4 regions of the Ruegeria sp. CF8 genome follow, and region 1 is predicted to be linked to each of the others. Evidence: riboswitches for the same ligand, from Rfam matches in the RefSeq annotation. Region 1 holds a riboswitch; each other region holds the start of a gene.

Region 1 (3,245 bases):
AGCGCGGCTCCCCTATCCGTTTACTCTGACAGCTCAAACGGGTGTAAATGCCTTGCTGCGAACAGGTCCCGGTGCCCTTGAACACATGGATGAGCTGCGCATGTTCAACGCCCAATTGCTAAGTCCCGATGACGCCGGATTCGAGCGTATCCGCCTCACGTTCTGACGGGTTGTCTTTTGCCCTCGCCTTCCCTATATCCAGAGTCGAGAGGTTGGCGCGGGCGAGCGCCTCGCCAACCTGGTCAGGTCCGGAAGGAAGCAGCCACAACGAGCCCCGCTTGGGTCGATGTCCAACCTCTCACTTTCCCACTTTGTACGTAACGGGTGATATTCAGTGTCACCCCAAGCTCGTTCAGGCGTCGATAAAGCGTGACCAGAGGGCCGCGTTGCATCGGGAAAAAGCGCCAATATGCCCAACCTCAGACAACCCGAAATCAGCCGGTTTCAGCAGGTGTCGTTTCGCTTTGGGTCCATAGAGATCAGCAAGCCGCCATACCGCCTTGGGCGGTACCATCTGATCATCTTCAAAGGTAAAAAGATCCACCGGTTTTTCAGCTTCTGTCCACCGCGCAGCAGGTAGCCCAGCCCCGATCTCGGGCAAGTAGCTCGAAGGTGCGGTGCACCATTTGCGCCATTGCCAGTAGACCGAGGCCGGCAAATCCGCCCCAAAGCCGATTGCCTTTCCGGGCAAATAACCAAGCGCTTTGACCAACAATGGCGCATGCCCATACCAGAAGACCCCGGCCAACCCACGGTAAGGCCAAGGGTGATCGTTCAGGGTCACAAGCCCAGAACACACACAAATCATCCGGTCGATTTTGTCGATATCGGGCTGTACGGGTCCCAGCATGGCACCTACAGAATGACCGATCGTCCATTGTTGCGCATCGGGAAAACGCCTGCGCATTTCCGCCCGCGCCGCTGGCATGTCGATCAACGCCCAATCCGCCATTGTCGCACCCGCATCCTTCATGCGGCCATTCAAAGAGTGCCCGAAATCCCGGTAATCATAGGTTAGGCATGCCATACCGCGCTCGGCGGCCAGCCAACGCGCGAAGTGGCGATAATAGTCGCGTGGCACGCCTGTGGCACTGTTCAGCACAACCACTGTGCTGGGTTCAGACAAAGGTCGGTACAGGCGTGCTGAAAGGGTTGATGACCCGGACGGAAAGAGGAACTCTTCGGTCAAAACCGTCTGCTCTGTATCCAACATGATCCCTGACCCTGCGCTGATAAAACGGCTGGCTTACCTTCAATGACGGAAACTCTACGCGGGAAGTTTTCACCCATCCAGCATGACCAAACGTCGGGGCCAAAGATCCGCTTGACTCGGAACTGGGTCAGACGCTAGCGATTGTGTGATGGTTCCTGCCCCCCACAAGGGGTCGGGATGAAAAGGGAACACGGTGCGGTTCCGTCTGGTCATCCGGACGCTAACCAATTCCGCGACTGCCCCCGCAACTGTAAGCGGTGAGCAATGCCGAAACGCCACTGGCCCCAAGGGCTGGGAAGGTCGGCAAAGCAATGACCCGCAAGTCAGGAGACCTGCCATCGGAACTGAAACCGAAACTCGGGCGGGGTGTCCGGGCAGGTCCTGACTGCACTTTGCCGTCCCACCTGACCCGATCCTTCTGTCCACCACGCGCGGAGGGCGCAGGATGATCTGGAAGACAAAGACGCATGAATACAGCGCAACGGTATGTCAGCGGACAGGTAAAACCTGCCCCGCCCTGGCGCGGTTGGCGCGCTCGATCTCGGAGGCCATGACACAGGCTTCGGCTGCCACTGGCGACGACTTCGAGTTTGACGGCAGTAGTGAGCTTTCACATTGCGCCGAAGGGTGCCAGGCAATTTTCCAGGCGCAATCAGACGGTGTTCGCGTGTTTTGTGACACGCAACCCGACGCAGCGATTGACGACCTGAACCTCTATGCCGATCTGATTTTTGGAAACACGTTCCGCACCCTGCCATCCGGCATCATTGCAAACCCACCCTGCGCGATGATCGAGGTTGCAACGCTACGGCCCCGGAAAACCGTACACGCACCCGAACAGCTTTCGGCCTGAGGTCACACCACCTGCGCCGGGGAAACCCGGGCCGCCCAAGCCAGCTGCGCGTCTGTTTCCACGGCACAGGGGCGCAGCGACCGCAAACGCTCCAGCGCCTTGTCCGCCCGTTCGCCGCACTCGACCATCAGACGCAGGACAACCATCCCCGACCTGCCGCAGCCGCCCCGACAATGCACCAATACCCGACCTCCGCCAGCCAGAGCGTGCCGGGCGGCGGCGCTGACATCTGGCCACGCCTCTTCAACCGCCGCAGTGGGTGCGCCAAAGTCCTCGATCGGCAGATGAACCCACCGGCTGGCCCGGCTTTGGATATCGCTGCCAAAATCCTGCGCCCCGTGCTGAAGCATCTCGACATCCGTCGTCATTGAAATAACCAGCCCCGGCTTCCACGCGGCAATCGTGTCCAGATCCGTCTCATAATCCCCGCCACGTCCGGGTATCGACGTCAGGGCCAGCGTTCCTCCTGCGACTTGCAGGGCATAGATAACCAGCTGCGACATGAACGTGTGTCCTCCACCAGGAACTCTTTACAAATATGAGTCTTAAATTTTGTTGGAAAAGCTTAGTGCGAATCCGGTCGGAATCTAAATCAAAAATCATCGCGCCTCGCGGTGGACGCGGAAGGCGACGGCCACTACGCTGAGCCGAAGTACCGAATCCGACCGAGAAAACATGACCGACACGCCCAGCCCCGCCTATCAGGTTCTCGCCCGCAAATATCGCCCGGAAACCTTTGCCGATCTGGTGGGTCAGGATGCCATGGTGCGCACCCTGAAAAACGCGTTCGAAGCGGACCGGATTGCGCAGGCTTTCATCATGACCGGCATTCGCGGCACCGGCAAAACAACCACCGCGCGGATCATCGCCAAGGGTATGAACTGCATCGGCCCCGACGGCAATGGCGGCCCGACGACCGAGCCTTGCGGGCAATGCGAACATTGCGTGGCGATCATGGAAGGCCGCCACGTCGACGTGATGGAGATGGACGCCGCCAGCCGAACCGGCGTGAATGACATTCGCGAAATAATCGACAGTGTCCGCTATCGCGCCGCCAGCGCGCGTTACAAGATCTACATCATCGACGAGGTCCACATGCTCTCGACCAGCGCCTTCAACGCGCTGCTCAAGACGCTCGAGGAACCGCCTGAACATGTGAAGTTCATCTTCGCTACCACC
Region 2 (3,245 bases), on a different contig from region 1:
GGAAACGATCGCCCTATCATGTTGGATCCCAACATTCGTCCGAGTTTTATTCAGGATCAAACCCGGTTTCGAACTCGCTTGAACCGCATGATCGCGCAGTCCGATATCGTAAAAGTTTCGGACGAGGATCTAGACTGGATCATTCCCGGTGCGGAACCCGAAGCAGCCAAAGCAGCCTTGTTGTTGAAAGCCGGACCATCAGCGCTGATCGTGACCCGGGGCGGCGATGGCGCAAACGGGTATCTGGCGGATGGATCGCAAGTGACGGTGCCGGTAAAGCCGGTGCAGGTCGTGGATACGATCGGTGCGGGGGATACGTTCAATGCAGGTGTGCTCACTGGTCTCAGCCGCGCCGGGCATCTGACAAAACCTGCAGTACGCAACTTAACTTCTAGCGCTTTGCACGCGGCCATGGAACTGGGCGCCGAAGTTGCCGCTGTAACCGTATCTCGCGCCGGGGCGGAACCCCCCTGGGCTCATGAGCTATAATTTTTGGAAAATCCGATGAAACGATCTGACATAAATCGCATCAAGTCCGAAGCGCAGGCGTTCATTCAATCGTTTGGAGCCGTACTGCCGCCTTTTGCAGATTGGTCCCCTGAACAGATGCGCAGCCCGTTGGCGGAAACGATCCGCAGCCGCGGCTTGGGGTGGGACATCACCGACTACGCTCAGGGCCGGTTTGATGAGCTGGGCCTGTTCCTCTTCACCCTGCGCAACGGCGAGGTGAATGATCTGCAGTCCGGGCGCGGGATGCTTTACGCAGAAAAACTGTTGATCTCGAAAGACAAACAACTGTCTCCGATGCATCGCCACATCGTCAAGGCAGAGGACATCATCAACCGAGGCGGCGGTGATCTGGTGATGGAGATCTACGCATCGGACCCCGAGGGCGGCATCGACCGGCATACGCCTGTCACAGTACCCAGCGATGCCTGCCCGGTCACGTTGCAACCAGGTGAACATCTACGCCTGAAACCAGGGCAAAGCGTAACTCTGATGCCCGGAGTTTGGCACGCGTTCTGGGCCGAGCACGGCGATTGCCTTATTGGAGAGGTTTCGACCGTGAATGACGATCGCACGGATAATGTGTTTGAAGATCCGATCCCACGATTTTCAAAAATCGAAGAAGATGCCGCGCCAGATTTCCTATTGGTTTCCGACTACTGACGCAGACCGGGCTGGCAATTTCCGACAGGCAACAGGGCTGAGCCCAAGTGATTTCGCCCAAAGCCACTCATTCTCCCGCTTGACAAGTCAAGCACTGCGAGACTAGCTGAGCGGGATGGTTCCGTAAGGGATGAAAATGGGAATACGGTGCGGCACAGTATTTTGCCAAGTCCGTGACTGCCCCCGCAACTGTAAGCGGAGAGCGACGCCACTGCGCCACTGACCCCGAAAGGGTTGGGAAGGTGGGCCGAGCCTAGACCCGCAAGTCAGGAGACCTGCCATCCGATGTTCAACCAACCCGGGGCGGGGCGTCCTGGAAGGAGGCTTTGATGGCACGTTTTCCGCGTGTTTACATTGGTGGCACCTTCTGTCCGCGCTTGGTTTCAAGCGGAGCGGACAGTTTTAAAGGTGACTGACAGAAACAAGCTCTTTTTTCATACCTACAGCGCTGGGACACCCTGCGGTGCTGCAAATTTAGCGTTTTGTTACGTTATAACATTGCATTTAAAACCATCCCACAGTAAGCGCTACACGCAATGACAAAAACCGCTGATCATTTCATTCTTGTATGCGCAACCTGCACTGGTGCCATGTCCACCGATCAAGTGACGGGCGCACTAGCACCAATTCTCCCTAAGGGATTTGCAATCCGAACTGTTGATTGCATGGCGGGCTGCGCCCGACCAACGACCATCGGCCTTCAGGCACCGGGCAAGGCTCAGTATCTGTTTGGGGACATCGACACGGAACTGGATCTGGACGCAGTGGCGGAATTTGCCGAGCAATATAGCCTTAGTTCCGATGGCTGGACAAACGCAACCGAACGCCCGCCCGCGTTATTCACCAAGACCTTGTCCCGAATCCCGGCCCTGCCAATCAAGGGGGTGTCATGAGTTTTCTGTCAGTGGAAGGTCTCGAATATTACGCTTTGAATGGCGACGTCCTCCTGCAAGATGTGTCGTTCGGCTTAGACGAAGGCTCGATTCTGGCAATAGCGGGACCGAATGGTGCGGGGAAAACAACGCTGCTCAAGCTGCTTTGCGGAATAGAACGTATTGCGTTGGGTGATGTGTGGATAAAAGGCCAAAGCTTGCGCACCCTATCCGCGCATGAGCGTGCCCGCACCATCGCGGTTGTCGGCCAGCAGGAAATGCCGGACGGTCGGCTGCGTCTGCGAGACTATGTTGCGCTTGGGCAAATCCCTATTCGGGCTGAAAAATCGGTTACCGAGCACAAGGAAGACCTCGATCGAGTTCTGGAAACGACCGGCTTGTCTCATCTTTCCCGCAAGCCGATGAGCCAGCTATCGGGTGGCGAGCGACAGCGCGCTCATATCGCGCGCGCTTTGGCGCAAAACCCTTCCTTGTTGTTTCTGGACGAACCGACCAATCATCTGGATCCCGACGCCAAGGGGCACATGTTGTCCCTGGTTGCCGAGTTGGGCGTCACGGTGGTCATGATCGTCCACGATCTGGTCATGATCCCCGAATTTGCAACGCATGTGGCTTTGATGAAGTCCACACGCCTGACGGGATACGGACCCGTCAGCGAAGTGCTGACTACGGAACGTGTCCGCGACACCTTTGGCGTGGATTATCTGTGTTTTCAGCATGAAGGCCGCATGATCCCTGCGCTGGATATCCGAAAACGAAAACTGTCATCATAACAGGAGCTTACAATGATGCAGAAACTTTGGCCTGTGGCTCTGTTCACTGGCCTCGCAAGCGGCGCGGCCGCAGAAGCCATCACAGTGGACAATTGCGGCGAACCGCTGGTTTTTGAAACCGCGCCCGAGCGGATCGTTGTCCACGACATGAACATGACCGACATGGCGTTTGCATTGGGTCTGCAAGACAAGATCGTGGGCCTGACCGGAATCACGGGCTGGTACAAGACAAGCCCTGATTTTGATGCGCAGCGCGGTGATATCCCAGAGCTTGCACCAAAATACCCTACTGTTGAGAACCTCATTGCAGTAGAACCCGACATGTTCTTTGCAGGATGGTACTACGGCATGCAGCCGGGTGGCGAGGTTACTCCGGACACCCTTTCGCCCTTCGGCATCAAGACCATGG
Region 3 (3,245 bases), on a different contig from region 1:
TGCCTGATCCTGTTTACCGACGTACGCCTTTCGCTGTGTCTTCTCACCGGGGCAGCTGGCATGATGTTGAGCCGTGTTCTCAGCGTGGATGAGGCTTACCGCGCCGTTGGATGGAACACTGTTTTCCTGCTCGCCTGCCTCATACCTTTGGGACAGGCCGTGCAAAACACCGGCACAGCCGCATGGATCGCGCAGCAGATCATGGTCATTCTTGATGGTTGGCCGCTTTGGTCGCTTCAAACCGGCGTTGCCGTTCTGGCGACTGCCTTTTCGCTGGTTATGTCGAATGTTGGAGCCACGGTATTGCTTGTTCCACTTGCAGTTTCAATTGCGGTGGCTGCCGGAGGCAACCCTGCCGTCTTCGCGCTGACGGTTGCCATTTCCACTTCGAACAGCTTCATCATCCCGACCCATCAGGTCAACGCATTGATCATGGGTCCGGCAGGGTACAAGGTCATGGATTTCGTCCGTTCAGGCGGCATCATGACCGCGCTGTTCCTAGTTGTGTCATTGGTGATGATCAACGTTATGTACTAGCGCAGCAATCGGGACCAGATTTCCGGATTAGCCCACCCCGATTGCCATTGACATTTCGTTGGAAAGCTCAGGCTGAACCTCTACGCCGAGCGACGGCCTTGCGGGACAACCTCATACCCCGGCTCTTCCGGTTCATCATCTTCCATCTCAGGTGGGAAGCCGGGAGCTGTGATATCCAAACCTGTCGCCTCTTCCAGTCGTTTGATGATATTCGGCGACAGCTCGCGGTCGCCATACCGTGCAATGCCATCTTCAAAAATCTTGATCATGACCGGGTTCATTTCCAGAGGCACCCCTGCGCGGTCGGCAACCTCCTGAAACAGACCGATATCCTTTTTCACCAAGTCCATAGTGAAAGAAATATCGCGCGAACCGTTCAGGATGACCTGACTTTCCGTTTCATGCACAAAGGATGTGCCGGACGAGATTTTTATCGCCTCATAGGTAGTGTTTAGGTCCATGCCCGCCGCCTTTGCCGTGACAAGCGCTTCGGCGCAGGTGATCAGGTTGGCCGTGGCCAGATAGTTGGTCAGCACCTTCAGGACTGAGGCAGAACCCAATTCACCAGTGTGCAAAACACGCCGTCCCATGGTGGTCAGAAACGGCAAAATCCGCTCAAAAGTCGCACGATCACATCCCGCGAAGATCGAGATATTGCCGGTGGCTGCCCGATGGCACCCGCCCGAAACCGGGCAGTCCACTGCCGCGCCGCCGCGTTCGATCACCTCGGCCCCCAAACGCTTGACCTCGGCCTCATCGGTTGTCGACATCTCCATCCAGATCTTGCCGGGGCCCACTTCGGGTAGCATCTCTTGCATGACCGCATCTGATGCCGCAGGCGATGGCAAGCAGGTGATGACCGCGTCGCAATCGCGCATCAGCTGTGACGGGCCTTCTGCCGCCTTTGCGCCACGGGCAACGAACTCGGCCACCAGATCCGTGTTAAGATCGTGCACCGTCAGATCAATCCCGTTTCGCAGCAAGGATCCCGAAAGCTTGCCGCCAACGTTTCCCAACCCGATGAATCCTACTTTCATATGTCGCCTCTCCCTGCTGGCTTGTACCTGTCATGCGATCACGGATTTATCTGACCATTCATGCCGCCCAACGACAACCACAGGTCGCTTTTCACACCCGCCTCCTGATGTTACGCGCAACGCGCTTGACAAGCGGGCCAGCGGTGCCGCATGACCCATTCGTTGGTGTCGGCAAGAGCCGATGAAAAGGGAATGCGTCAACGGAACTTCCGCCAAACGCAGCCGCCCCCGCGACCGTGACCGGAGAGGGTGCCCAATGCCACTGGCCTAGGCCGGGAAGGCGGGACATCCGACAGAGGACCCTGACGTACCGGGCCTCTGACATCCGCAAGCCGGGAGACCTGCCAACACCCGAAGTTGAAACCGGGCGGGGTGTTCCGGTATCGGGTCCATGTTGCAACACGTGGCCCGCTTGAAACCCCGTCCCCCGCGAAGAGGATTTGGGGGGATGAGAGACATGACTGAGACCACACCGGTCGAGCTGCTGGTCTGCACGACCTGCCGCCGCGGGCTGCCTATCGAAGACGATGCGCAACGCCCCGGTACATTGCTGCACCAGGCCTTGGAACAAGCAGAGCTGCCCGAAGGCATCACCCTGAAACCTGTCGAATGCCTTTCGAACTGCGACCAAGGCTGTTCTATCGTGCTGCGCGGTGGTCCCGATCGCTGGACCTTCGTTTACGAGAACCTGAACGAAGTGGACCATGTCGATGTAATCGTCGACGGTGCGACCAAGTATCTGGCCACCAAAGATGGCCTGGTGAAATGGCGCGAGCGCCCTGAACATTTCCGCAAAAACTGCGCCTCGCGCATTCCCCCGATTGGAGCCTGACATGTCGAATCTCGAAAAACTTCCCGTCACCGTGATCACCGGCTTTCTGGGCTCGGGCAAAACCACACTGGTCAAACACCTGATGCAGAACCCGCAGGGCAAACGTCTGGCTGTTGTCGTCAACGAGTTTGGCGATGTGGGCGTGGATGGTGACATCCTGAAATCCTGTGCCATCCCGGATTGCCCGGCGGAAAACATCATGGAGCTGGCGAACGGTTGCATCTGCTGCACCGTCGCGGATGACTTCATCCCGACCATCGAGGCGCTGATGGCGCTGGAACCGCGCCCCGAGCATATCCTGATCGAAACCTCTGGGCTCGCCCTGCCCAAGCCGCTGTTGAAAGCATTCGACTGGCCGGACATTCGCTCGAAAATCACCGTCGATGGCGTGATCGCTCTGGCCGATGCTGAGGCCGTTGCCGCCGGTCGCTTTGCGCCGAATGTCGAAGCTGTCGATGCCCAGCGCATGGCCGACGACTCGATCGATCACGAAACGCCCCTGTCCGAAGTGTTCGAGGATCAGATTTCCTGCGCCGACATCATCCTGCTGACCAAGCCTGATCTTGCAGGCCCGGAAGGTGTGGCAAAGGCCAAAAAGGTGATCGCCGCCGAAGCACCGCGCCCCCTGCCCGTGGTCGAAGTTGCCGAAGGGGTTGTGGACGTCCGCGTTGTACTGGGTCTGGAAGCGGCTGCCGAGGACGACATGGATGCCCGCCCGTCGCACCACGACGGTCACCACGATCACGAACATGACGATTTCGAAAGCATCATCGTCGAGCTGCCGGAACAAACCGACCCTGCCGATCTGGTCGCCAAGATCGAACGTCTGGCGTCAGAGC
Region 4 (3,245 bases), on a different contig from region 1:
ACCAGTTTCGCGGCTGGTAGAAACGCGTCACCAGACAGAGCCAACGAAACAGCGACAAATGCCGTCGTGGCCGCAATCGAAAACGCTCCGCCGATGCCGCCCCAAATAGCGCCCTGTACAGGAGAGCCGCGTGCGATCAGACGGCCAAAGATCATCCATGTCAGCACTGCCGGAAGTGCGATGTTGACCGTGTTAATCCCAAGCACAGTCAAACCGCCAAAGCCGAAAAACACGGCTTGAAGCAGCAGGCCAACAAACAGCGCAGGAAAAGCGGCCCAGCCAAGCAAAAGCCCGGCTAGACCGTTCAGGATCAAATGCACAGAGGAAGGACCGATCGGCACATGGATCAGCGAAGCTACAAAAAAGCTGGCCGACAGCACGCCCGCGGTGGGAATGCGGTCCAGGTCCAGCGATTTCAGCCCCACAGCAATGCCGCCAGCCGCTGCGATTGCGCCGCCGATCACAACTGGGTTCGAAAGGGCTCCGTCCACGATGTGCATAGGGGCTACTCCAGATCCCAGGCGCGGATCCAGATCACAGCATCCTGGCTCAGTTCTTTGCCTTCATGTTCGGTTTTTGGGCCTGAACCCAGAGCAGCAAAACCCCAGTAACCCGCTTTCGGCACGCCAAAGGTGAAATAGCCGTTCTCATCTGAAATCGCGACCAATGCGCCGCCCGGCAGAGGGGATGTAGTAGCATCTTTTGCACCGTTTCCGGCCAAGTCTGGCTCTGCTGCCATGTATTCGATTTCGATCTCGGCACCAGCAACTGGCTCACCTTCGCTTAATACGCGGCCAGTAAAGGTGGACCCTGCAATGACGTTATAGGGCTTGTTCAACGGCAGAATTTCGGTCGCCAGACCTTGCGGTTGATCCCAGTCGGTGGGCAGTTCATTGCGGTTCAGGTAAGCCTTTGTGATCTGCTGGATATAGATATCCTCGGATTCTTCGTAATAAGGCGCAGGTACCGTCACCAGCACATAGTCGCCGGACCGTTTCACCGGGACCGACCCAAGAAACGCTTTGGCGCTGTTCTCGGGGCCTTCGAATGTGGTTTCTTCCAACGTACCCAATAGATCGATCTTTTCGCTGTTGTGGATCACATAGAACTCTTCCGGCTTTTCCAGGATCATCGCGTGCCCGGCTTCAAACGGATGCCAGAAGACCAACTTGACCGGAACGTCACCCGGACGCTCGATCATGGTATCTTCGGTGTATTCCAGCAGGAAATGAGCCTGCGCCAGCGCAGGCATTGCCACAGCAGCTGCCGCGGCCAACAAAAAGTGTTTCACAAATACGTCCTTCTCACGTCGCGCCTTCCCCGGCACGCATTGATTTTTGACATTGGGGAATGCGAAACCATTTGCCCCAACGGGCAAACAGATCCGGCGCACACCCCGTCGCCGATGATGAGCACCCCTTCCGGGGGCGCATGTTCGGCAGGTCTCCTGACTTGCGGGTCTTCACGCTAAACTGGCCTTCCCGGGTGTAACCCAGTGGCGTCATCAGTCTCGCTCGCCGCTTACAGTTGCGGGGGCAGTTGCAGATTTGGCCAAGAATGTGCCGCACTGCATTCCCTATTGCCTCCGGGTGACTCCCCGGAACCGAACATGGCGCGTTGATGACAGAAAAACTTGGATACGGTCAACTCCCGATTGCGGCATTGAGAGGGTCATCTGCGAATTCCGGAGGTGTTCTGATTGCATCTTTTCGACTTCGATCATGTCCAAGAGAGGGGTGTTGCGACCTGTTCGCTGGTTGGGGTCGATTGTCAGATGCGGGATGCAGATGTCATTTTTTTGTTGCCGAAACCGGTTTCGGAACAATTAAATTAAAGAATGATGGCGAATCCCGAACTGCAACAGCGACAAATCCGATCCCGGCGCGCCGCGTCGGGTGGGCGGGTGAAGCTTGACGAATTGGCTGATCACCTCGGCCTTTCGAAAAGCACCGTGTCGCGTGCATTGAACGGGTATTCCGACATCTCAGAAACAACGCGAAAGCGGGTCGAGGTAACGGCGCGCAAGATGGGGTATCGCCCGCTCAGCCACGCTCAAGCTATTCGAACAGGGCGCGTGCGTGCCATTGCCATGGTTATCAACAGTGAAGAACCGGATCGGCACAATCCATTCTTTCAGGACTTTCTTGCGGGCGCTTGCGAAGCCGCCAGTGCATCTGACTGGACGATGACAATTTCGACCGCGAAATCGAAACAGGACATGCTAAATGTTTTGGGTCGTCTGGTCGAAGAACGAAAGGCCGACGGATTCATCCTGCCACGTACCGAAGTCGATGACGCGCGGGTTGGGTACCTAAGCGACTTGCAGGTGCCCTTCATCCTTTATGGTCGGACAGGGTATGGTCGGACCGGTTTTCAGGATGAAACGTCGTGGTTTGATATTTCCGGCGAAACGGCCATGAGCGACGCAGTCGGACGTTTGGTCCGTTTTGGTCACAGCCGCATCGGCTTTGTTGGCAGTGATCCGAAGTTCAACTATAGTCACCTGCGTCGGGATGGCTATGTCGACGGGCTTAGGGCTGCAGGATTGCCGGTCGATCCTGATTTGATCCGCGACGGGGCCCGCACCCGCGAAGAAGGGGCCTCTGAAGCGCGCGCATTGTTGCGCTTGTCTGTCCCGCCGACCGCGATTGTATTTGCGACGGATCAGGCGGCATTGGGAAGCTACCCTGTGTGTGCAGAATTTGGCCTTGAGATCGGGCGCGATGTCTCGGTCCTTGGGTATGACGGAATCCCGGAATGCCAATATGCCAGCCCTGGGCTGACGACGTTCAGCGTCGACTCCAAACGGGCAGGTGAACGCCTTGCAACGATGCTGATTCGTCAGACCAGAGGGGAAGAACCCGCAACTTTGCGTGAACTTAGCCAGGCGGCGCTGATCGAACGCGACTCTGACGGGCCGCCACTGCTGACGTCGAGCGAGTTGGCGAAAAAAATCAAACGAACCATGGAAGATAATCGGGGAGGAAACCGACCATGAAACTTACACCAAACGCAGCCAGGCTGATGCTCGGCTCTTCGTTGGCACTGGCGCTGACGGCCATGTCGGTACAGGCGGACACGATCCGTTTCTGGACGACCGAAGAGCAGCCCGAGCGTCTGGCGAAACAGCAGGAAATGGCTGACCAGTTCAAGGCTGAGACCGGTACAACGGTCGAAGTGATCCCTGTCACGGAAACGGATCTGGGCACCCGCGCAACCGCAGCCTTTGCCGCAGGTGACTTGCC

The links. A riboswitch is a leader RNA that binds a small molecule or an ion and turns the genes downstream of it on or off. The one in region 1 is predicted to bind cobalamin.
Region 2: another riboswitch for cobalamin. It lies ahead of ACR0EV_RS05590 (DUF1636 family protein); the one in region 1 lies ahead of ACR0EV_RS18565 (hypothetical protein).
Region 3: another riboswitch for cobalamin. It lies ahead of ACR0EV_RS22180 (DUF1636 family protein); the one in region 1 lies ahead of ACR0EV_RS18565 (hypothetical protein).
Region 4: another riboswitch for cobalamin. It lies ahead of ACR0EV_RS04780 (DUF4198 domain-containing protein); the one in region 1 lies ahead of ACR0EV_RS18565 (hypothetical protein).

Annotation. Positions count from the first base shown of each region.
Region 1 is NZ_JBQFRG010000009.1:50,249-53,493, forward strand. It holds gene ACR0EV_RS18550 (bifunctional 2',3'-cyclic-nucleotide 2'-phosphodiesterase/3'-nucleotidase) at 1-166, shown strand, start outside; RNA gene ffs (signal recognition particle sRNA small type) at 206-304, shown strand; gene ACR0EV_RS18560 (alpha/beta hydrolase family protein) at 353-1,213, opposite strand; cobalamin riboswitch at 1,347-1,567, shown strand; gene ACR0EV_RS18565 (hypothetical protein) at 1,659-2,066, shown strand; gene ACR0EV_RS18570 (protein-tyrosine phosphatase family protein) at 2,069-2,569, opposite strand; gene ACR0EV_RS18575 (DNA polymerase III subunit gamma/tau) at 2,742-3,245, shown strand, end outside.
Region 2 is NZ_JBQFRG010000002.1:200,801-204,045, forward strand. It holds gene ACR0EV_RS05580 (carbohydrate kinase family protein) at 1-489, shown strand, start outside; gene ACR0EV_RS05585 (D-lyxose/D-mannose family sugar isomerase) at 505-1,170, shown strand; cobalamin riboswitch at 1,270-1,467, shown strand; gene ACR0EV_RS05590 (DUF1636 family protein) at 1,707-2,063, shown strand; gene ACR0EV_RS05595 (ABC transporter ATP-binding protein) at 2,060-2,836, shown strand; gene ACR0EV_RS05600 (ABC transporter substrate-binding protein) at 2,849-3,245, shown strand, end outside.
Region 3 is NZ_JBQFRG010000013.1:57,152-60,396, forward strand. It holds gene ACR0EV_RS22170 (SLC13 family permease) at 1-537, shown strand, start outside; gene ACR0EV_RS22175 (NAD(P)-dependent oxidoreductase) at 618-1,574, opposite strand; cobalamin riboswitch at 1,721-1,937, shown strand; gene ACR0EV_RS22180 (DUF1636 family protein) at 2,032-2,406, shown strand; gene cobW (cobalamin biosynthesis protein CobW) at 2,408-3,245, shown strand, end outside.
Region 4 is NZ_JBQFRG010000002.1:11,761-15,005, forward strand. It holds gene cbiM (cobalt transporter CbiM) at 1-500, opposite strand, end outside; gene ACR0EV_RS04780 (DUF4198 domain-containing protein) at 506-1,291, opposite strand; cobalamin riboswitch at 1,421-1,623, opposite strand; gene ACR0EV_RS04785 (LacI family DNA-binding transcriptional regulator) at 1,841-2,998, shown strand; gene ACR0EV_RS04790 (ABC transporter substrate-binding protein) at 2,995-3,245, shown strand, end outside.